4 regions of the Streptomyces sp. NPDC048370 genome follow, and region 3 is predicted to be linked to each of the others. Evidence: riboswitches for the same ligand, from Rfam matches in the RefSeq annotation. Region 3 holds a riboswitch; each other region holds the start of a gene.

Region 1 (5,415 bases), on a different contig from region 3:
GCCGGGGAGGTGGAGGTCGCGGGCCACCTGGTGGTGCCCGAGGGAGCACCGGGGATCGTGGTGTTCGCCCACGGGAGCGGCAGCAGCCGGCACAGCCCCCGCAACCGGGCCGTCGCCGAGAGCCTGAACCGGGCCGGGCTCGGCACGCTCCTCTTCGACCTGCTCACCGAGGAAGAGGCGGCCGACCGCGCCAACGTCTTCGACACGGAACTCCTCGCCGGCCGGCTGGCCAGGGCCACCCGCTGGCTGGGCGGCCGACCCGGCCTCGACGCGCTGCGGACCGGCTACTTCGGTGCCAGCACCGGCGCGGCGGCCGCCCTCTGGGCCGCCGCCGACCCGCTGTCCGGAGTGGCCGCCGTGGTCTCCCGAGGCGGCCGCCCGGACCTCGCGGGCCCGCGCCTCGGCCAGGTGCGCGCCCCCACCCTGCTGATCGTGGGAGGCAACGACCCGCTCGTACAGGACCTCAACGAGGAGGCCCGCAGCCACCTGCGGTGCGAGAACCGGCTCGTCGTCGTCCCCGGCGCCGGGCACCTCTTCGAGGAGCCCGGGACGCTGGAGCAGGTCGGCGAACTCGCCGCGGGCTGGTTCGCCGACCACTTCTGACGAGCTGCTCCGAACCGTCTGTCAGTACGGTCCGTCGACGTTGTCGATGGAGCCGTACCGGTCCGCCGCGTAGTTGCAGGCGGCGGTGATGTTGGCGACCGGGTCGTAGAGGTCCATCGAGGTACCGGGCACGTGGTACGCGAGGAACGTCGGCTCGATCACCTGGAGCAGACCCTTGGACGGGGTGCCCTTGGCGGCGTTGGAGTCCCAGTTGTTGATGGCCTGCGGGTTGCCGGAGGACTCGCGCATGATGTTGCGCTGGATCCCCTCGTACGTACCGGGGATGCCGTACTTCTGCATGACGTCCAGCGACTCGCGGATCCAGCCGTCGAGGTCGTTGGTGTAGCTCTTCGCGGCCACCGGGGTCGCCTGCGTGCTCGCCTTCTCGGGCGCCGCCTTCGCGGGGGCGGCCGCGGCCGGAGCGGCGCTGCGCTGCTGCGAGCGGTCGGCCCGGTCCGTACTCGTCGTACGGGCCTGGGACTTCGCCTTCTTCGGGGCGGTGGCGGCCTTTCCGCGAAGCGTCAGTTCCAGACCGGGGTGGATGAGTGACGGGTTGTCACCCACGGCCGCGCGATTCGCGCGGTACAGGGCCTTCCAGCCGCCCTCCACGCTCTGCTCGTGCGCGATCATCGAAAGGGAATCGCCACGGGTGACGGTATACGTGACGGGGGCGGAATTCTGCGCGGCGGGAATGGATTCCGCGATCTTCGCCGGAGCGCTGAGAACGGTCTTCTCGACGGGGGCGATCTCGGGGGCCGTGCGGGGCGTCGCGTGCGCGGTGGCCGTGGCGACCAGGGGCAGGGCCAGGGCGGCGCCGCCCGTGCTCGCGAGGGCGAGACCGCGGGTCAGGGGCCTTCTCTTGGGGCGCCGGTGCTTACCGTGTGCGGGCATGATGCAGTCCTCTCCGGCGCCTGCGGGGTGAGCTGTCGGGTTCGGGCTGGAGATGCCCGGTCACGCATGCGTGACTTCACCCCGAGCCGTGCCGGAAAAACCGGACCGGCGAAATGGTGGGTCCCCCGCTCCTGCCTTCGGGTGAATGAGCGGTCTTTTCGGACGGTGGCAGGATTCGGCGATCCGTCCGGGTCGAGGTGACCGTAGGCGAGAAATGTCGACAGAAACAAGACGTCGAATGCGTGGGTTATTCAAGGCCGAGTTCCGCACCGTGCGTGCCGCGCCGAACTTCCTTGCCGGGCAAGGGGACGGGGCGTACAGGAAGATCGGTGGAACCCTCGGGGTGATTCACCTCACCCGCCATCCCATATCGGACATGCAGGGAAATTCAGCCGAGTTGAGAAATGGGGCACAAGGGGGAGTAAAAACCCCTTGTGCCCCATTTGCTCAGAACTGTGGGAGTACGTGCGTCAGCCGGTGATGCTCGGGGCGCCCGTCTCGATGTGGCCTGTGTAGCGGCGCGACCACGTGCCGTCGATGTCGGCCAGGATCGTGAAGTCGTACCAGCCGTCGTTGTAGGCCACGGCGTTGAAGAAGTCCTCGCGCGAGGAGTTCGCCGGCACCGTGTACGTCCACGGTCCGTCCGTGCGGTAGGCGTTCGAGCGGAGGGTGAAGGTCACAGGACCGGCCGAGGTGTTGGTCAGCTTGAAGAAGATCGCCGTCTTCCCGGTGCCCGGCTCGGTCGCGAACCGCGCCGCCACCTCGATCGCCTTGCCCGCCTTGGACGCGTCGCCGATGAAGCGCCGCAGGAAGCGGTTGGGCCCCATCATCGAGATGTCGTACTTGCCCGAACCGGACCCGAGCCCGATGTTGAAGTAGTCCGTGGACGTGGCGCCCGGGTCGATCGTGTACTGCCAGGCCGCCGTGTCCCGGTGCTGGTGCGGGTGGATCGTGACGTGCGCGGGCCGCTTCGCCTGCGCGCCCTGGTTCGTCATCGAGAACCAGGCGAGGATCTTGCCCGCCGCCCCGAACTCGAACCGGTCGAGGTTTCCGTTGACCTGGTACGGCAGGGCGCGCGCCGGACGTGTCCCGCTCTCCTGCGCCGGCAGGGCGTTGTCCTGCGGCACCGGGTTGGGCAGCGGACCGCAGGTGTCCTGGCCGATGACCTTGGCCGTGGAGGGCAGGCCCGAGGGGACGCCGTACACCGGGCGCGCGAAGTCGAAGACGCCCGTCAGGTCACCGGTGACCTTCCGCCGCCAGGCGCTGATGTTCGGGCAGGTGGCCGGGGTCCCGAGGGCGGCCGTCCAGGTCTCCATGAAGCGCAGGACGGAGGTGTGGTCGAAGACCTCCGAGCTCACCCAACCGCCGCGCGTCCAGGGAGACATGACGAGCATCGGGACACGGAAGCCCAGGCCGATCGGCACCCCGTCGATGTACTCGCCGGGAGTGCCCGGCGGGGCGACCGGGGGCGGCACGTGGTCGAAGAACCCGTCGTTCTCGTCGTAGTTGAGGAACAGCACTGTCGAGTCGAAGACCTCGGGGTTCGCGGCCAGCGCGCGGTAGACCAGGTCGACGAAGTGCGCACCGTCGCCCGGCGGGGCGTAGGGGTGCTCGGAGAACGCCTCGCTCGCCACCACCCACGAGACCTGCGGAAGCGTCCCCGCGACCACGTCGGCGCGGATCGCGGCGGCGATGTCGTCCGGAGTGGACCCGGTGACCTTCGGCACCGAGCCCATGCCGCGGTCGTGCAGCGGATCGCCCGGCCGGGCGTCGGTGAACTTCTTGAAGTACGCGAGGCCGTTGTCGCCGTAGTTGTCCTGGGCGTTCTGGTAGACCTTCCAGCTCATACCGGCGCGCTGGAGCGCCTCGGCGTACGTCTCCCAGGTCAGCCCGGACTCCTCGCCGCCGTCCTTGCTGGAGGCGTCGATCTTCCCGCTCCACAGGAAGGTGCGGTTGGGGCCCGTGGCGCTGAGCGCCGAGCAGAAGTAGGCGTCGCAGACGGTGTAGTTGTCGGCGAGGGCGTAGTGGAACGGTATGTCGCCGCGGTCGAGATGGCCGAGGGTCCGGGTGTTGCCGACGCCCGTGACCCAGTTGTCCATCCGGCCCTTGTTCCACGCCGCGTGCTGCGAGGTCCAGCTGTGCGGGAGGTCGCCGTTGCACTGGGCGAGGGTCTCCCCGTCGACACCGCCCGCCGGCGGGGTCGCGCTCAGCTTCCACGGGTGCTGACGGCCGCCCCAGTTGGGCTGGTTGAACGTGCCCCAGCCGCCCGGGATGTTGCCCGCGGCCCGGTCGCCGAAGCCGCGCACGCCGCGCAGCCGGCCGAAGTAGTGGTCGAAGCTGCGGTTCTCCTGCATGAGCACCACGACGTGCTTGACGTCCTTGATGGTGCCGGTCGCGGCTGCGGCGGCGGCCGTCGCCGAGCCCGTCGGCAGCGCCGCGCCCGCGGCGAGCCCTGCCCCGATCCCGACGAATCCCCTGCGGCTGATAGGAGTCAATGCCCCGCCTCTCGTGTCACCGGGTGCCCCACTGGCACACGGTGGACAGGATGAGGGAGGGGAGCTTAAAGGTATACCTCCGTGCGGTAAGTCTTGGATGAACTTCCGAGGGGTGGCAGGTAGTGGGGATCTGATTGGTTCGCATATGAACCAATGCGCGTCTCGCGCACAAGGGGTGTGGAGGAACCGACGCGGCTAGGAGGTCGTCCCCGCGCTGTCGCGGCGCACCATCAGCAGCGCGGCGTCGTCCTCCGCGTGCGGACCGCCGGTGAGGGTGTCGAGGAGATGGTCGGCCAGCTCCTCCAGACCGGGCGGGCCGTCGGAGAAGGCGGCTGCCAGCCGCGAAAGGCCGATGTCGAAGTCCTCGCCCGGCTTCTCGACCAGCCCGTCGGAGTAGAGCAGCAGCGTCTCGCCCGGCGCGAGCCGGGCCGTCGTGTACGGATACTCCGCCATGCCCCACTCGGCGGGCAGGCCCAGCGGCGGCCCGCCCGCCAGCCGGACGACCTCGACGGTGCCGTCGGCGTGGCGCAGCAGCGGCGGCGGATGGCCCGCGTTCGCCGCGTGGACCTCTCCCGTGCCGAGCGCCACCCGCAGGTACTGGCAGGTCGCGAACCGGTCGGCGTCCAGATCGGCCAGGAACGCCGACGCCTTCCCCAGTACGCTGTCGCAGCCGTGGCCCTCCGCCGCGTACGCCGTCATGGCCACCCGCAACTGCCCCATGAGCGCCGCCGCCTCGGTGTCGTGCCCCTGCACGTCACCGATCGCGAGCCCGAGCCCGCCGTCGGGCAGCGCCACCGCGTCGTACCAGTCGCCGCCGACCCATACCCCCTTGCGGGCCGTCCGGTACCGCACCGCGATCAGGCCCCCGGGCGTCCGGGGGAGTCGGCGCGGCAGCATGGCGTTCTGCAGCGCGGCGGCGATCTCCTGCGAACGGTCGAGCGGCACCACGCGGTGCACCGCCCGGGCGACCGCCTTCGCCCAGCCGGTCATCAGGGTGTGGTCCGCGAAGGAGAAGACCGACCGGTCGTCGTAGAAGACGCCCAGCGCGCCGATCGGCTGGCCCTCGTCGATCAGCGGCAGGAACGCGGCGGCCGTGGCACCGAAACCGACCCGGTAGCGCGCGAGGCTCGGGTAGCGGTCCAGGAAGGCGTGGACGGAGGTGAAGAAGAGCGGGCTGCTCGTGCGGACGACGTCGTTCAAGGGCAAGGAGTCCGCGAGCCGGGACTTCGCGGGGAAGTCGCTGGAGCCCGGGGAGACCACGGTGCGGACCATCTGCAGCCGCCCCTGTTCAAGGACGCCCAGTGAGATCGCCTTCGCCCCGAGCGGTCGCAGGCTCACCTCGCTCCCGAGCACCTTGGCGACCTCGTCGACACTCATCGCGCGGGCCAGCGCGAGCGCCCCCTCGCCGAGCGCGCGCAGCGGATCC
Region 2 (5,415 bases), on a different contig from region 3:
TGGCCGCCTACGAGCCGAAGTAGGGGCGCGGCCGTGGACCTGACGATCCTGTACCGGGGGCCGCTCGCCTCCTGCGACTACGACTGTCCCTACTGCCCCTTCGCCAAGCGCCGTGACAGCCGCGAGCAGCTCCGGGCCGACCGCGCCGCGCTGGAGCGATTCTCTGCCTGGGCGGTGGAGCGGACCGGCGACCGGCTGAGGATCCTCTTCACACCGTGGGGCGAGGGCCTGGTCCGCTCCTGGTACCGGCGCCCCCTCACCGAGCTGTCCCACCTGCCGCACATCGAGCGGGTGGCGATCCAGACCAATCTGAGCTGCCGCACGGAGTGGCTGGCCGAGGCCGACCCCGGGACCCTCGCGCTCTGGTGCACGTACCACCCCGGCCAGACGCCGTACGACCGCTTCCTCGCGAAGTGCCGCGCGCTGGCGGCCAGGGGCACCCGGTTCAGCGTCGGGGTCGTCGGCCTGCCCGAGCACCGGGAGCACGCCCTGCGCCTGCGCGCGGACCTCCCGCCGGAGGTCTACCTCTGGGTGAACGCGGCCGAGGGACACACGTACACCGACGAGGAGGCCGAGGGCTGGACGGCCCTCGACCCCCTCTTCCCGTACAGCCGCCATCCGCACCGCTCCGCCGGTCTCCCCTGCCGGACCGGCGAGTCGGTGATCTCCGTGGACGGCGAAGGGACCGTGCGCCGCTGCCACTTCGTCAAGGCCGAGCTGGGCAATCTGTACGACGGTTCGTACCGCGCCGCCCTCCGCCCGCGCGCCTGCCCGCTCGCCGTCTGCGACTGCCACATCGGCTACGTGCATCTGGAGACGCTGCCGCTGTACGACGTGTTCGCGGGCGGGGTACTGGAACGGATCCCGGCCGCTCTCGACGGGTCGTTCAGAGGGGCATGAGGTCGCCGAGCGGCATGAGGTCGGGCCGCTTGGCCGCCACGTGGTCGCCCGAGCTCTCCCCCCGCAGGCGCCGTCCGATCCATGGGACGAGGTACTCCTTGGCCCAGTGGATGTCGTCGCGGCGGACCTCCAGGGTCCCCCTCGGCGGCAGCGGCGGCCAGGCCTGGTCCGGGTCGGCCGGCACCTCCATGCCGAGGACCTGGGCGGCGCGCAGCGCGACCCGGGTGTGCCCCTCGGCCGAGAGGTGCAGCCGGTCGTCGTCCCAGGCCCGCCTGTCCTGCACGGACTTGAGCGACCACAGGTCGAGGACCGGGCAGTCGTAGCGGTCGGCGATGGCCCGGACGTGGGCGGTGTACGTGGCGATCTTGCCGCGCAGGTGCCGCAGGACGGGTACGTCGCGGGTGTCGAAGCCGGTCGTCACCATCACCGTGCCGACGGCCGAGGTGAGGTCGGCGACGGCGCGCTCGAAGCGCTCGGCGACGTCGTCGGGGTCGGTGCCGGGGCGGATGATGTCGTTGCCGCCCGCGCAGAAGCTCACCAGGTCGGGGGCGAGTTCCTTGGCCCGCGGGACCTGCTCCGCCACGATCTGGTCGAGAAGGCGGCCTCGGACGGCCAGGTTGGCGTAACGGAATGCGTCGTGCTCCGGCAATTGGTCGGCGAGCAGCACCGCGAAGCGGTCCGCCCAGCCGACGTACTTCCCGTCGGGCCCCGGATCTCCCACGCCCTCGGTGAAGCTGTCCCCGATCGCCGCGTACGACCCGAATGCGTTCATGTCTCTTGATCTCGAATCGTCTGCCACGGGAGTTCATCTTTCCCTTACACATGTGACCTACGCGACCGTAAGGAGGGGTTGACGCCGGGTGAGATACGCCACCGGTCAAGATTCCACCAAGCCGGAATACACCGCAGGGGCCCGGCACACCGAAGTGCCGGGCCCCTGTGGGGTGCTGCGGGTGACGCGGAAGCGTCAGATGCCGACGCCGTGCTGGCGCAGGTACGCCAGCGGGTCGATGTCCGCGCCGTAGCTCGGACCGGTGCGGATCTCGAAGTGCAGGTGCGGGCCACTGGAGTTGCCGGTCGAACCGGAGAGGCCGATCTGCTGGCCGCCCGTGACGGACTGCCCGGCGGAGACGGAGAGGGAGGAGAGGTGGGCGTACTGGGAGTACGTGCCGTCGGCGTGCTGGATGACGACCTCGTTGCCGTACGCGCCGCTCCAGCCGGCCGAGTGGACGGTGCCCGCACCGACGGCCTTGACCGAGGTGCCGGAGGAGGCGATGAAGTCGACACCGGTGTGGTAGCCGGAGGACCACATCGAGCCGGAGGCCCGGTACGGGGTGGAGACGCCGCCGTCGACCGGGGCGACCCAGCCGGAGGAGGAGGTCTTCGCGGGGGCGGACTGCGTCGCAGCGGAGTCCTGGGTGGACGCCACGGTGCCGCGGTCGGAGGAGCGGGAGCTGCGCGACTCGCTCGCGTCGGAGGAGGACTTCTTCTCAGCCTTGGGCGCGGCCTTCGGGGCAGCCTTGGGCGCGGCCTTCGGGGCGACCTTGGCCGTCGACTTGGCGCCGAGGGTGAGCTTCATGCCGGGCAGGATCAGCGACGGGTCCTCGCCGACGACCTGGCGGTTGTCGGAGTAGAGCTTCTGCCAGCCGCCCGCGAGGTGGTACTCGGCGGCGATCTTCGACAGGTAGTCGCCGGGGACGACGGAGTACGTCTTCGGCTTCGCGGTGGGGGCGGCGGCCGGAGCGGCCTTCGCCTGAGCGGCGGCGACGGCGGTGACGGCCTTCTCGGGCGTCACGGTCGGAGCGGCCTTCTCGGCGGCGTGGGCTCCGGTCGCGCCGAGCAGCGGCAGGGCGACGACGGCGCCGCCGGTACCGGCGGCGACGAATCCGCGCGTGATCGGGTTGACCTTGGGACGGCGATGCTTACCCTTCGCGGGCATGGCGAATTCCTCTCCGTCGCCTACGAGGTGAGCTGTCGGGTTCGGACTGGAGATGTCCGGCCGCGTTCTCACGCGGCTTCACCCCAAGCCGTCCGGATAGACCGGTGCGGCGTACTTACCTGGGTCCCCCGCTCCTGCCGTACGTGGATGGGTGCGGATTCCGGACGGTGGCAGGATTCGGCGGTCCGACCGGATTGACGGTGACGCTAGACGAGCGGGGTCGAGGCGAACAAGCCGCCGGTTTCCGTTCGCATTCCGCGGCGTGATATCCGTACCGAATTCCGGTCACCCTCCGTGGATGACGGTGGATCGATTTCCTTTTCCGGTACGGGAATTACCTCGGACGATCAGGCACGGTCCGTCACCTTTATGACGCTGCTCACGCCCCGAATACCATCTCCCCTGCAATCAGGGCGCGTTATACCGAAGGGTCCAATTCGGACAGAACACCCAATCCCCTACCCAGGGGTGCGCACGACCCCGGGCACCCGGGATGATTGGCCCAGGAGTCGATCAGGAACCGATCGCGATCCGTCAACCTTCAGGAGCACTCGTGACGCAGCAGCTGCCGCAGGTCCCGTCGACCGAACCCGAGCTCACCGGGGTACGCAACTTCCGGGACGTGGGCGGACTGCCGACCGTGGACGGCGGTTCGGTGCGGTTCGGCCGCCTCTTCCGCAGCGGCCACCTCGCCCACGCGACCGAGGAGGACGCGGCGTTCCTCTCCACCCTCGGACTCCACACGATCTTCGACTTCCGCAATCAGGCCGACGTGAGGATCGAGGGCCCGGACGTCGAACTGCCCGGCGTACGGAACGTGAACATACCGCTCAACGACCCGGCCGACGGCAAGGAGTTCTGGAAGCTCGTCAGGTCCGGCGAGCTGGAGCAGCTCCGCGCCATCCTGGGGGACGGCAAGGCCGCGACCCGAATGTCCGATTCGTACCGGCAGATGATCGTCGAGCGGACCGCGGAGCACAGCCGCATCCTGCACGCGCTCGCCGAGGACAGCGTCCCCGCGCTCATGCACTGCGCGGCCGGCAAGGACCGGGCCGGCCTCTCGATCGCGATCTCACTGCTCGCCGTGGGCGTCGAGCGCGAGGCGGTCGAGGCCGACTACGTCAAGTCGAACGACCCGCACCGCCGCTACAAGGTGCGCCGCAGCTCCACCTCCGCGGACGCGATGGCGCCCGAGGTGATGGAGCTGATCAGCCCGCTGTTCGACGCGCGGGTGGAGTACCTGCGGGCCGCGTTCGAGACGATGGAGCAGACCTGGGGGACGGTCGAGAACTACCTGACCGAGGGCCTGAAGCTCACCCCGGAGACCCGTGCGCGGCTGCGCGAGCGGCTCGTCGTCGAGGCGTGACCGCGCCCCTGCCTGGTCACTGGTTCTGCGCGCCGAGGGCGAACAGCAGATAGAGGAAGCCGGCGAAGAGGTGCCCCGCCACGAGGTAGGCGAAGAGGCGGAGCACCAGCCCCTTGGGGAACTTACCGGCCTCGCGCTCCTCGCCGGTGACCGGCTTGAACTTCTCGGACATATCGGTCCTTTCCGGAGGGCTCAGCGCAGATGCGGTGCGCCGTCACCAAGGCACAGCTCGGCGGCGGGGCTCTGCATCAGCGTGTGGACGAAGAGCAGCTCGGCCCCGCCGCGACCGGCGGCGCCGATGCGGTGCGGGGTGAGCGAGTCGAAGTGCGCGCTGTCCCCGGGATCCAGGACATGGACGGCGTCGCCGAGCGAGAGGCGCACCTGCCCGTCGAGGACGTGCAGCCACTCCTCCCCGGGATGGACGCGCACGATGTCGGCCCGGGTGGCGTACGGCACGTGGACGCGGAGCGCCTGCAGGGCGCGGCCCGCTCCCCCGGCCTGGCGGTAGGTCCAGCCGTCGGCCTCGACGGGCTCGGACCGGCCGGCCCGGACGATCGGATCGCGCTCGGCCGGAACCTCGCCCAGGAGCGCCGAGACCGTCGTACCGTAGATACGGGCCAGGGCGAGCAGCATCGGGAGCGAGGGTTGCCGGTGGCCCGTCTCGAGCCGGGAGAGATGGGCCGGGGAGAGTCCGGCCCGCTGCGCGGCGGCCTCCAGGGTCAGCCCGCGACGCCGGCGCAGGCCGCGCAGCTGCGGTGCGACGTCCGGCAGGACGGCGGCGGTCGGATCGGATGACTCGGGATCCGGTGCGGCAGGGCCCGGTGCGGCAAGGTCCGGTGCGGCAGGGTCCGGGGACGGCTCCCCGGGGAGGTGCTCCATGCCTCCATTTCGCCAGGATCTTCCCTCTGAGGCAAATTTCTTGCCCCAGAGGCAAAGATCCACGCCCCGTGCGCTTACGGAACGGATCGCCCGCCCGTCAGCGCTGCGCGACCGCCTGCTTGACCAGCGTCTTCCCGAAGTCCCACATCAGCCCGCCGCCACCGTGGGCGTCGTCCATCACCGCCGTGAACGCGGTCACGAAGCGGTCCACGTCGGCCTCGTCGATGACCAGCGGCGGGATCAGCTTGATCACCTCCAGATGGTCGCCCGACACCTGGGTCAGGATCCGGTGGCGCTGGAGCAGTGGCACGACGACCATCTGCGCGAAGAG
Region 3 (5,415 bases):
GGCCTGGTCGATGAGGCGCTGCTCGGTGGCGTCGTAGCCGACGAGCTCCGGGCCGATCTGCTCGATCACGGCGAGGACGGCCTTCTCGACGCCCTTGCCCTGGTAGCGGTTCTTGTCTCCGTCACGGAGCTCAATGGCCTCGAACGCACCGGTGGAGGCACCGGACGGAACGGCAGCACGGCCGGTGCTGCCGTCGTCGAGGCCGACCTCGACCTCGACCGTGGGGTTGCCTCGGGAGTCCAGGATTTCCCGGGCTACGACGACGTCGATGGACGGCACGAGCATCTCCTTCTGGGATGTGACGCTAGATGTGACGCTTGCGGTGCAGGGTCGCTTTGGCCTTGCGACAAGAGCCTAACCGGCTCGCGGGCTCCAGCCAGCCGGGCGCCCGCCCCCTGGGACGAAAAAGGACCCAAGGGTACGCATCCAGGGCCAAAGACCCTCAGAACTACTCGCCGGTAACCCCGGCGCGGCCGCGCGACGGGGCCGCCCGGCGGTCCGCGGACGACGGACCCCGGACAGCGCGGAACCCCGGTCCGGAGCGCACGGGGGAAGGGCGCTCCGGACCGGGGTGGTCACCGCGGGAGGGTCGAAGGACCTACGTGAGCCGCCGGACTCACGCGGGCCGTCGGGCTCACTTCAGGTGAAGCTGCTGGCCCGGGTAGATCAGGTCGGCGTCCTCGACGACGCCCTTGTTGAGCTCGAAGAGCTTCGCCCAGCCACCCTTGACGTCGTGCGCGGCGGCGATGGTGCTCAGGGTGTCGCCGGAGACGACCTTGTACTCGCCGTCGCCCTTCTTGACCTTCTTGCCGGTCGGGGTGGTGACGGTCTTCTTGGACTCGGCCTTCTTCGGGGCGGTCCGCGTCTCGCTGCGGGTCGTCGGCTGCTCGGCCTGACGCTCCGGCTTCGGGGCGGCCTGCTGGGCCGGGGCGCTCTCCTCGACGGCACCGGGGGTGGCGGACGAGAGGCCGACGCCACAGCTCGGCCAGGCGCCCTTGCCCTGACCGGCGAGGACCTTCTCGGCGATCGCGATCTGCTGCGACTTGGAGGCCTGGTCGGCGCTGGCGGCGTACTGGGTGCCACCGAAGGCGGCCCAGGTGGAGCTGGAGAACTGCAGGCCGCCGTAGTAGCCGTTGCCGGTGTTGATGGACCAGTTGCCGCCGGACTCGCACTGGGCGACCTTGTCCCACTCGGAGACCGTGGCGGCCGAGGCGGTGCCGGCGGTCATCAGGGGGGCGGCGACGGCGACACCGGCGACACCGGCGAGGGCGACGGCGCGGGTGGCCTTGGAGGGACGACGGTGTTTGCCCTTGGCGGAAAACAGCATGGAGATTCTCCTCACCGACGCCTACGAGGTGAGCTGTCGGGTTCGGGCCATGTGAGTTGCCCGGCCGCGCGGCTGGCGCGCGGCTTCACCCCAAGCCGTTCCTTCGGCCGTCTGTCTCAACGGCCGGGGACGGCACTTACCTTGGGTCCCCCGCTCCTGCCTACGGCGCATGACGCGACGACTGTTCCCATCGGCCGACGGCAGGATTCGGCGTTTCGGTCGACGGGGCCCGCGGTGGCGAGCGGTGACGACCGTAGACACAGACCCGAGGGAAGTTCAAAGACGTCCATGAGGGACAAAACGGCCCTACTTGCCTCGGGACGAAGGGTATTTACGCAGGTGAGAGGTGACGGAAGCAGAGTTTGCGGACGAGACACGCCAGTTGAGGCGAAGAGACCCATGTCTCACTTGCACAGAACCGGACATTCGGCCTCGAACCACCCCTACTTCGGGTCCGTCTCCGCGTCCTTCTCCGCGGGCGTACCGATCGTCAGATCCAGGCTCTGGCCAGGGAGGATGAGGTTCGGGTCGGCGCCGACGGTCGATCGGTTGGCGTCATAGAGGGCGCCCCAGCCGCCGGGGAGTTCGTTGCGCTGGGCGATCTCGGTGAGGTTGTCGCCGGGCTTGACGGTGTATTCACCGATAGCGTCCGCGATGCCCTCGGCAGGCGTCTTGTCCGCAGTGTCGCCACTGTCCTTACTGTCCCGATTCGCCGCCTCCTCGTCGGTGGCGCCCGGTGTCGACCCGTCAGCCGGCGAGGCGTGACGGCCCGTTTCACGCGAGTTGTCCGTCTTGCCCGACTCGTCCGTCCCGTCCGTAGCCTCCGGGGCAGCGCCGCCCCGGTGCTTGCCGGTCCCGGGAGCGGTCGGCGCGGGGGACGCCCCGGGGGTGGCCGCGGAGGGCGAGGAGGGCGCCGACGGGGTCGGGGTGGCCTCGGGGCCCTCGAGGGCCTCCGGCGGGGCCTGGACGTTCGGAAGGCCGGCGGTCCGGTTGGACTCCGGGAGCGGGCCCGTCGGCTCGCTCGGCTCGACGGCGGGACCCGGGTCGACGCCGGGCTTGACGCCGTCGACGGTGAGACCGGCGATCGGGGCGCAGGTGGCCCACTGGGTGTCACCCGCGGCGAAGGCCTTGTCGGCCACCACTATCTGCTGGGCGCGGCTGGCGAGGTCCGCGCTCGGCGCGTACGCCAGACCGCCGTGGCGCTCCCAGCTCTCCTGGGTGAACTGCAGCCCGCCGTAGAGGCCGTTGCCGAAGTGGGCGCTCCACTGGCCGCCCGACTCGCACTCGGCGACCCGGTCCCAGGTGGCCGCGTCGGCGGCGGAGGCCGAGCCCGCCCCGAGGAGGGGCAACGCGAGGGCCGATCCCGTCACGCCTGCGGCGACGACGATGGCGGGGGCCTGGCGGGGTCTGCGGTGTCGTCCGTTCCCGGAGCGCATGCGGAGCTGCCTTTCGCGTGACTGCTGAGGTGACGGTGAACGTAGCGGCATTCGAACGTGAGTCACAAGTCGATGCAGCGGAGATCACGTAAAAGTCACAGTCTTGACGGATCGTCAGCTCTCGCGAGAGGTGGACGAGGGGGAGAACTCCACCGGAAGTGTGCGCAATCCACGCATGATGAGCCCGCCCCGCCACCGCAGATCGGACGGATCGGCACCAAGTCGCAGATCCGGCAGGCGCGTCAGGAGCGTGGCAAGCGCGATCTGTCCTTCGAGCCGGGCGAGCGGCGCCCCGATGCAGTAGTGGATGCCGTGCCCGTAGCCGAGGTGTTGGTTGTCGCGCCGGGACAGATCGAGCGTGTCGGGCTCGTCGAAGCGCGCCGGGTCGCGGTCGGCGGCGGCGAGCACGACGAGGACCGGGTCGCCCGCCGGGATCGCCTGGCCGCCGATCGTCAGCGGCTCCATGGCGTACCGCCAGGTCGCCAGCTCCACCGGCCCGTCGTAGCGCAGCAGCTCCTCGACACCGGTCTCCAGGAGGCCCTGCTCCCCTGCGGCGAGCGAGGCCTGCAGACGGGCGCGCTGATCCGGATGACGGAGCAGGGCGTACATCCCGTTCCCGATCAGATTGACGGTGGTCTCGAAGCCGGCGAAGAGGAGGATGAAGGCCATGGCGGCGGCCTCGTTCTCGGTGAGGTGCTCGCCGTGGTCGGAGGCCTTGATGAGCCCCGAGATCAGGTCGTCGCCGGGATCGAGCCGCTTGCGGTGGATCAGCTCCGCGAGGTAGCCGCGCATCTTCTTGACCGACCGCGCCACCCCGCCGCGCGGCCCTCCGCCGTGCCGGATCATCATCCCGGCCCAGTCCCGGAAATCGTCCTGGTCCTCCTCCGGCACCCCGAGCAGGTCGCAGATCGCGTAGATGGGCAGCGGGAAGGCGAACTCGTGGATGAGGTCGGCGGAGCCCTTCGCCGCGAAGGAGTCGATCAGCCGGTCCGTCAGCTCCTGCACCCGGGGCGTGAACTCGGCGACGCGGCGCGGGGTGAAGGCCTTGGAGACGAGACGGCGCAGCCGGGTGTGGTCGGGTGGGTCGATGTTGAGCAGATGCGTCATCAGCTCGGCCTTGCGCTCCCCCGGAATCCCCGTCTTCCCCTTGGCGTGCGCGGGCTCGTCGTGGTGCGCCGGGTTCTTCGAGAGCCGCTGGTCGGCAAGCGCTTGCCGGGCGTCCGCGTACCGGGTCACCAGCCAGGCCTCGACCCCGCTGGGCAGCTTGGCCCGGTGGACGGGCGCGTGCTCGCGCAGCCAGGCGTAGGCGGGGTACGGGTCGGTCGCGAACTCCCAGGTGAAGAGCTCGGGGGCGGGGGGTCCGGCGGGGGTTTCGGCGGGGGGTCCGGCGGGGGTTTCGGCGGGGGGCGTGCTCACCCTGAGACGGTACAAGGTGACCGCCGCACCGGCCTCCGGGCCGCCCGGTCCGGCCTCCGGGCCGCCCAGCCTCCGAGATGTGATCATCCCGTGAAGAGGAGTGGCCTAGATTCTCCCGCGTGGATGCCCAGTTGCTCAGAAGCACGTTCGCCGTCGTCGAGAGACGGGCCGAACATGCCGTCACCTTCTTCTACTCCCATCTGTTCTGGCACAACCCGGGCGTCCGCGAGCTCTTCCCCGAGGACCTGCGGGCCCAGCGCGACCGGCTCTTCGCCGCGCTCACCCATGTCGTGACCCATCTGGAGGACCCCGGGCTCGCGGAGTACCTCGCCCATCTGGGCCGCGACCACCGCAAGTTCCTCGCCTCCCCCGCGCTCTACGCCGCCGTCGGCACCAGCCTGACCGCCGCCTTCGCGCACGCCGCGGGGGCCGCCTGGAGCGTCGAGGCCGAGAAGGCGTGGGCCGAGGCGTACGGATACGTCGCCGAGCTCATGATCCGGGGCGCCGAGCAGGCCGAGGCCGAGGGTGAGCCGCCCTGGTGGGACGCCGTCGTCGTCCGGCACCGGCGGCTCGACGAGGACCTGGCGGTGCTGACCCTGAAGCCCCGCAGGCCCTTCGCGTACCGGCCGGGGCAGTACGTCGGCGTCAGCTCGCTCCGGGTCCCCCGGGTGTGGCGGACGTACTCCCTGGCCAACGCCGCCCGCGCGGACGGCACGGTGGACCTGCACGTGAGCCGGATCCCGGGCGGGGCGATGAGCACGACGCTCGTCGACGCGGTACGGGAGGGCGAGCCGCTCCGGCTGAGCGCGCCCGGCGGCGCGCTGACGGCCCGCACGGCGCCGGACGTCCCGCGCAGCTACATCGCCGCGGGGACGGGCTGGGCGCCGGTCAAGGCGCTCCTGGAGGAGGTGGCGGACGGCCCGGAGGGCGTCGAGGCGCGGCTCTTCCTGGTGGCACGGGCGAAGGAGTACCTGTACGGGAAGAGGGACGCGGAGCACCTGCGGGAACGGATACCCGGCCTGAAGGTCACGTACATCGCCTCCGCGCCCGAGCGTCCGCGGGAGCAGGCGACGGAGCGGCTGCTGCGCGCGCTGTACGCCTGCGGCAACTGGCCCACGCACGACGTCTACGTGGCGGGCCCGCCCGAGTTACTGGCGGAGACCCTCCCGGCCCTTCAGCAGCTGGGCGCCCCGCGCGTCCACCACGACCGCCTCCCGACACCGGGCGAGGCCCGCC
Region 4 (5,415 bases), on a different contig from region 3:
GGTCTGGCGGGGGCGCTGTTCAACCCGGCGGTGCGTGCCTACCTCGCGGCGGAGGCGGGGGAGCGGCGGCGCGTGGAGGCGTTCGCGCTGTTCAACACGTACTACCAGGCCGGGATCCTCCTCGGGCCGCTGGTGGGGGTGGCGCTGACGGGGGTGTCGTTCCGGCTGACGTGCACGGTGGCGGCGGTGCTGTTCGCCGTACTGACGCTGGTGCAGCTGTGGCACCTGCCGGTACGGGAGAAGACGGCGGAAGCGGCGGCGGAGGGACGGGCCGCGGAACCGGGGGCGGAAGCAGCTGCGGAACCGGGGACGGAACAGGCGGCGGGCCGGGGGCAGTTCCGTACCGTCCTCGCCAACCGCGTCTTCTGGCTCTTCTCGCTGGCGATGACCGGCTCGTACGTCCTGTCCTTCCAGGTCTATCTGGCGCTGCCGCTCGCGGCGGACAGTACGGCGGTGACGACCGCGCTGTTCGTGGTCTCCGCGCTCGTGGCGCTTGCGGGTCAGCTGCGGATCACGGCCTGGTGCGGGCGGAGACTGAGCCGGGAGCGGTGTCTGGTCCTCGGCCTTGTGCTGATGGGCACCGCCTTCCTGCTCCCGGTCGCCGTGCCCGGGGTCGTGGGCCTGCTCCTGTGCTCGGCGGCCCTGGCGGTCGGGAACGCGGTGCTCTACCCGTACGAGATGGACACCGTCGTCGCCCTCGCGGGCGGGCGGTGGGTGGCCACGCACTACGGGCTCTACAACACCGTCTGCGGGATCGGGATCACCCTCGGGAACCTGGGGACGGGCGTGCTGCTCGATGTGACCGGGTGGTCGGTGACGCCGTGGCTGGTGCTGTGCGGGGTCGGCCTCGGCTGCGCGGCGGCGGTGGGTGCCCTGGCGCGGGGCGGCCGACTGCGCGCGTAACCCACTTGGCCGAGCGGGGGTCGCCACGCGGCGCGGCTCCCGCCACCCTGGGGAGGGCGCGGTACCGTCCGTCGCCGTGCCGTGTACGGACCGGGCAGGAGAGCACAGGTGGGGCAGGGCCAGGGGAAGGGGCAGGGGCGGGGGCAGGGACCGCGGGGAGCCGCTCGGGGAGAGGCGAACGGGCGGGCGAACGAGCGCAGGAGCGGGCGGCCGGACCGGCGCAGGACCGGGCGGACGGACCGGCGTAAGAACGGGCGGACGAACGGGTCGGCGCACGGGTCGGTGAACGGGCGGGCGAACGGATCGGCCAACGGGACGGCGAACGGGTCGGCCAACGGGCTCGGGTCGCGGGCGCCGCGCGGGCGGGCCGAGCAGGCCCGGCGGTTCATCCGCGCGCTGCCGCCTCTTGTGATCCTCGGCGGTGTCGTCTTCGACCTGTCCACTCCCGCCGCGTACACCGCCTCCCCGATGTTCTCCGCCGCGCCGCTCATCGCCGCCCCGTTCTTCTCCATGCTGACGACACTGCTCACCGGCATCGCCGCCGTCGTCGCCAGCATCGGGCTGCACGTGTACAACCACACCACCGACGAGGTCCCCGCCCTCACCGAGACACTGACCGTCCTCACCGTCTCCGTCCTCGCCCTGCTGATCAACCGGGTCGTACGGCGCAGCGGTGAGCGGCTCGCCTCGGCGCGGGTGATCGCGGAGACCGCGCAGAAGGCCGTGCTGCCGACGCCCGCCGAGCGGATCGGCGGGCTCCATGTCGCGGCCCGGTACGAGGCCGCGCAGGCGGACGCGTTCATCGGCGGCGACCTGTTCGCCGTCCAGGACACGCCGTACGGGGTCCGGCTCGTCGTCGGTGACGTGCGCGGCAAGGGGCTCGACGCGGTCGAGGCGGTCGCCGTCGTGATCGGCGCCTTCCGGGAGGCGGCGGAGCAGGAGGCGAGCCTCGAAGGCGTCGCGCAGCGCCTCGAACGGGCGCTGGCCCGCGAGGGCACCCGCCGCGACGGGCTCGACGCCTTCGAGGGGTTCACCACCGCCGTACTGGCCGAGATCCCGCGCGGCGACGGGCGGGTACGGGTGGTCAACCGCGGCCACCCCGAGCCGCTGCTGCTGTACGCGGACGGGGGCCTGGCGCTCCTGGAGCCGACCGAACCGGCGCTGCCGCTCGGCATGGGCGAGTTGGCCGCCTGGCCGGACCGGGCCGACGAGGTCCCGTACCCGCCGGGCGCCACGCTGCTCCTCTACACCGACGGGCTCTCCGAGGCGCGCGACGCGGACGGGGCCTTCTACGAACCGGCCGAGCGGCTCGCAGGGAGGATCTTCCCGGGGCCGGAGGAGCTGCTGGACGCGCTCGTCGACGACGTCCGCCGGTTCACGGGCGGGGGTTCCACCGACGACATGGCGCTGCTGGCCGTGAGCCGCCCCGCAGCGGGCCAGCCGGAGCGGCGCCGCACGATGCCCGTGGTGCCGTGACCAGTGCCGCCGACAGTGCCGTGACCATCCGTAGTGGAGGGGTACCACTCCGATAACAATTGACGCACCGTCAGTTCTGGGGTGTCGTTCGGGGTCCGTACTGAAGCGAGGTCAAATCGGGCTGTACCAGCTCAATCGCGGAAATGATCAACCGGAACGGCTTGGAATCCGGCCCTCGTGTCTATTAACGTTCGATAACGCAGCGCGGTCGTCCCAGCCGTCGTAAGAGACGGCACCGTGCGCACGCGCCGAATCCTGAAAGGGAACCGGGGAACCACTACTTGGGGTGAATCGGGCACCTTCGCACTCGTGCGGAACCGCTCGTAGGAGACCTTCCTGCTCCGAACCCGTCAGCTAACCCGGTAGGCGAGAAGGAAGGAAAGGAGTGCGCCTCCGTGGCGTCCAACAGCCCTGCCCCCGAAGGCCTTTCTGACGGGTTCAACGCGTTCGGTGCCCGTGGTGCCGCCGGGACGGACGACGACGCGGCGACGTGGGGGGAGTGGAACCCCACCGAGGACTCCCTGCGCCAGCAGGCCCGTTCGGGTGGCCGCCACCGCGTCGTGAAGCAGCGCTCCGGCTTCGCCCGCTCCTCCACCGTCCTCGGTGTCGGCGTCATCGCGGCCGTCGGCGCGGGCGGCATGGCGACCGCCAAGGAGAAGCCCCCGGTCTCGATATCGCTCCCCGACCTCGACCTGCCGGACGCCTCCGAGCTGCCCGGCGTCGGCGAGTTCATCTCCGACGAGGACGGCGCGGACGGTACGGACTCCGGTACGACCAACCCGCAGCCGCTCACGGCCACCCTCGCCCTGCCGGCCGGCGACGTCGAGAAGACCTCCGGCGCCGAGTCCGCCTCCGCCTCCGCCTCGACGGCCGACGCCGGCGAGGCGCTGCGCGCCCGCATCCTCCAGCAGGCCGAGCAGCAGCAGGCCTCCGCCGACGCAGCCGAGAAGGCCGCGGCGGAGAAGGCGGCCGCGGAGAAGGCCGCCGTCGAGGCGGCGGCCAAGGCGGACCAGGCCGAGAAGGAAGCGGCCGCGGCGAAGAAGAAGGCCGAGGAGGAGGCGGCGGCGAAGGCCGAGGCGGAGCGCCTGGCGAAGCTCGCCGCGAGCTACTCGCTGCCCACGTCCTCGTACACGATCACCTCCACGTACGGCCAGTCCGGCTCCATGTGGTCCTCCGGCCAGCACACCGGCCTCGACTTCGCGGCGCCCACCGGCACGCCGGTCAAGGCGGTGCACGGCGGCACGATCAAGTCGGCGGGCTGGTCCGGCTCGTACGGCTACCGGATCGTCCTGGAGCTGGAGGACGGTACGGAGGTCTGGTACGCCCACCTGTCCTCGATGACGGCGAGCGTCGGCCAGTCCGTGGGCACCGGCGACACGATCGGGCGCGTGGGCGCGACCGGCAACGTCACCGGCCCGCACCTGCACCTGGAGGTCCACACCCCGGGCGGCGCGGGCATCGACCCGGCGGCCTGGCTGGGCAGCAAGGGCCTCTCGGTCTGACGCGTACGCGTCCCCGCCTCTCGGTCCGACGCGGGGACGCGACCTCACAGCCTGACGCCAGGGCGCGTCCCCGGCCTCACGGTCCGACGCCGGCCCGCGCGTCCCCGGCCTCACGGTCTGACGCCGGCCCGCGCGTACTCGGCCTCACGACTCCGGCAGCCCTGACGGCACCCCCCGGACGTCAGGGCTGCCGGAATACCCGTGTCCGGGGCAGTCGTTGTAACGTCCCATGACCTCTCTTCGCCCGCTGGGCAATTCCGATCTGCACGTCTTCCCCCTCGCGCTGGGCGGCAACGTCTTCGGCTGGTCCGCCGACCAGGAGCAGTCCTTCGCCGTCCTCGACGCCTACACCGCCGCCGGCGGCAACTTCGTCGACACCGCCGACATGTACTCCGCCTGGGCCGAGGGCAATCAGGGCGGCGAGTCCGAGACGTTGATCGGCAAGTGGCTGGCCACCCGGGGCAACCGCTCCGAGGTCGTCGTCGCCACGAAGGTCGGCGCCCACCCCCAGTACAAGGGGCTCGCCCCGACCACGATCAAGGCCGGCGTCGAGGAGTCGCTGCGCCGCCTCGGCACCGACTACATCGACCTGTACTACACGCACTTCGACGACCCGACCGTCCCGGTCGAGGAGATCGTCACCGCGCTCGACCAGCTGGTGAAGGACGGCAAGGTGCGCGCCGTCGCCGCCTCCAACATCTCGGCCGAACGGCTCCAGGCCTCCCTGGACTTCGCCGAGGCCGAGGGCCTCGCCCGCTACGTGGCCCTGCAGCCGCACTACAACCTGCTCTCGCGCGACACGTACGAGGGTGAGCTCCTGGCCACCACCGAGCGGGCCGGGCTCGCCGCCGTCCCGTACTTCGCGCTGGCGTCCGGCTTCCTCACGGGCAAGTACCGCGCAGGGAAGACCGTCGACAGCGTCCGCGCCGAGGGCGCCGCCGAGCACGCCGAGACCGAGCGGGGCCGGCGGATCCTCGCCGCGCTCGACACGGTGGCCGAGGCGCACGAGGCCGAGGTCGCCACTGTGGCCCTGGCCTGGCTCGCCTCCCGCGCGACCGTCGTCGCCCCGATCGCCTCGGCCCGTACCGTCGACCAGCTCCCGGCGCTCGTCGCCGTGGCCGACCTCCGCCTGACCCCGGCGGAACTGACGCTCCTGACGGAGGCCTCGGAGGCGTAGGCCCCCGAAGCCTGGGATGACGGGCCGTCCCTAAAGGGAGCCCTTAGCTCCGGTACGGGTTGTAGCCGCCGTAGTCGAGGTACTGCGGCGGCGCCCACACCCGCCCCGTCGCCCGCGCCGCGTACGTGAGGGCGGGCGAGGCGACGGGCTTGCGCTGCCAGAGGTGGTGGAGCAGCTCCTGCTCGCGCGCCATGAAGTCCGGGTCCGGCGCGCCGCGCTGGGCGCGGTGGCGCAGGAAGGCGAGGGTCGTCGCGAACGCCTCGTACTCGCCGACGGCGGTGGCGGCCGGCGGGCCGTACGTACGGCGGGCGAAGTCGCGGGCAAGGGAGCGGGCTCGCATCGAGGAGAGCGCGAGCG

What was found. Region 3 has a riboswitch for cyclic di-AMP ahead of ACGFYP_RS22460 (transglycosylase family protein). Riboswitches for the same ligand answer to the same signal wherever they lie in the genome.
Region 1: it holds a riboswitch for cyclic di-AMP, as region 3 does, so the genes downstream of both, ACGFYP_RS04425 (transglycosylase SLT domain-containing protein) here and ACGFYP_RS22460 (transglycosylase family protein) in region 3, are expected to answer to the same signal.
Region 2: it holds a riboswitch for cyclic di-AMP, as region 3 does, so the genes downstream of both, ACGFYP_RS02940 (peptidoglycan DD-metalloendopeptidase family protein) here and ACGFYP_RS22460 (transglycosylase family protein) in region 3, are expected to answer to the same signal.
Region 4: it holds a riboswitch for cyclic di-AMP, as region 3 does, so the genes downstream of both, ACGFYP_RS07345 (M23 family metallopeptidase) here and ACGFYP_RS22460 (transglycosylase family protein) in region 3, are expected to answer to the same signal.

The regions. Positions count from the first base shown of each region.
Region 1 covers NZ_JBICYI010000002.1:120,296-125,710, reverse strand. The annotation lists gene ACGFYP_RS04430 (phosphoribosyltransferase family protein) at 1-603, shown strand, start outside; gene ACGFYP_RS04425 (transglycosylase SLT domain-containing protein) at 625-1,494, opposite strand; cyclic di-AMP (ydaO/yuaA leader) riboswitch at 1,499-1,685, opposite strand; gene ACGFYP_RS04420 (phosphocholine-specific phospholipase C) at 1,965-3,989, opposite strand; gene ACGFYP_RS04415 (SpoIIE family protein phosphatase) at 4,185-5,415, opposite strand, start outside.
Region 2 covers NZ_JBICYI010000001.1:687,075-692,489, forward strand. The annotation lists gene ACGFYP_RS02925 (STM4012 family radical SAM protein) at 1-23, shown strand, start outside; gene ACGFYP_RS02930 (STM4011 family radical SAM protein) at 34-900, shown strand; gene ACGFYP_RS02935 (SGNH/GDSL hydrolase family protein) at 887-1,699, opposite strand; gene ACGFYP_RS02940 (peptidoglycan DD-metalloendopeptidase family protein) at 1,868-2,839, opposite strand; cyclic di-AMP (ydaO/yuaA leader) riboswitch at 2,844-3,032, opposite strand; gene ACGFYP_RS02945 (tyrosine-protein phosphatase) at 3,393-4,205, shown strand; gene ACGFYP_RS02950 (DUF6126 family protein) at 4,222-4,377, opposite strand; gene ACGFYP_RS02955 (helix-turn-helix domain-containing protein) at 4,398-5,084, opposite strand; gene ACGFYP_RS02960 (aspartate aminotransferase family protein) at 5,182-5,415, opposite strand, start outside.
Region 3 covers NZ_JBICYI010000010.1:190,386-195,800, reverse strand. The annotation lists gene eno (phosphopyruvate hydratase) at 1-285, opposite strand, end outside; gene ACGFYP_RS22460 (transglycosylase family protein) at 635-1,327, opposite strand; cyclic di-AMP (ydaO/yuaA leader) riboswitch at 1,331-1,505, opposite strand; gene ACGFYP_RS22455 (transglycosylase family protein) at 1,771-2,763, opposite strand; gene ACGFYP_RS22450 (cytochrome P450) at 2,878-4,179, opposite strand; gene ACGFYP_RS22445 (globin domain-containing protein) at 4,299-5,415, shown strand, end outside.
Region 4 covers NZ_JBICYI010000003.1:19,884-25,298, reverse strand. The annotation lists gene ACGFYP_RS07355 (MFS transporter) at 1-903, shown strand, start outside; gene ACGFYP_RS07350 (PP2C family protein-serine/threonine phosphatase) at 1,186-2,379, shown strand; cyclic di-AMP (ydaO/yuaA leader) riboswitch at 2,616-2,763, shown strand; gene ACGFYP_RS07345 (M23 family metallopeptidase) at 2,775-3,881, shown strand; gene ACGFYP_RS07340 (aldo/keto reductase) at 4,111-5,058, shown strand; gene ACGFYP_RS07335 (PrsW family intramembrane metalloprotease) at 5,102-5,415, opposite strand, start outside.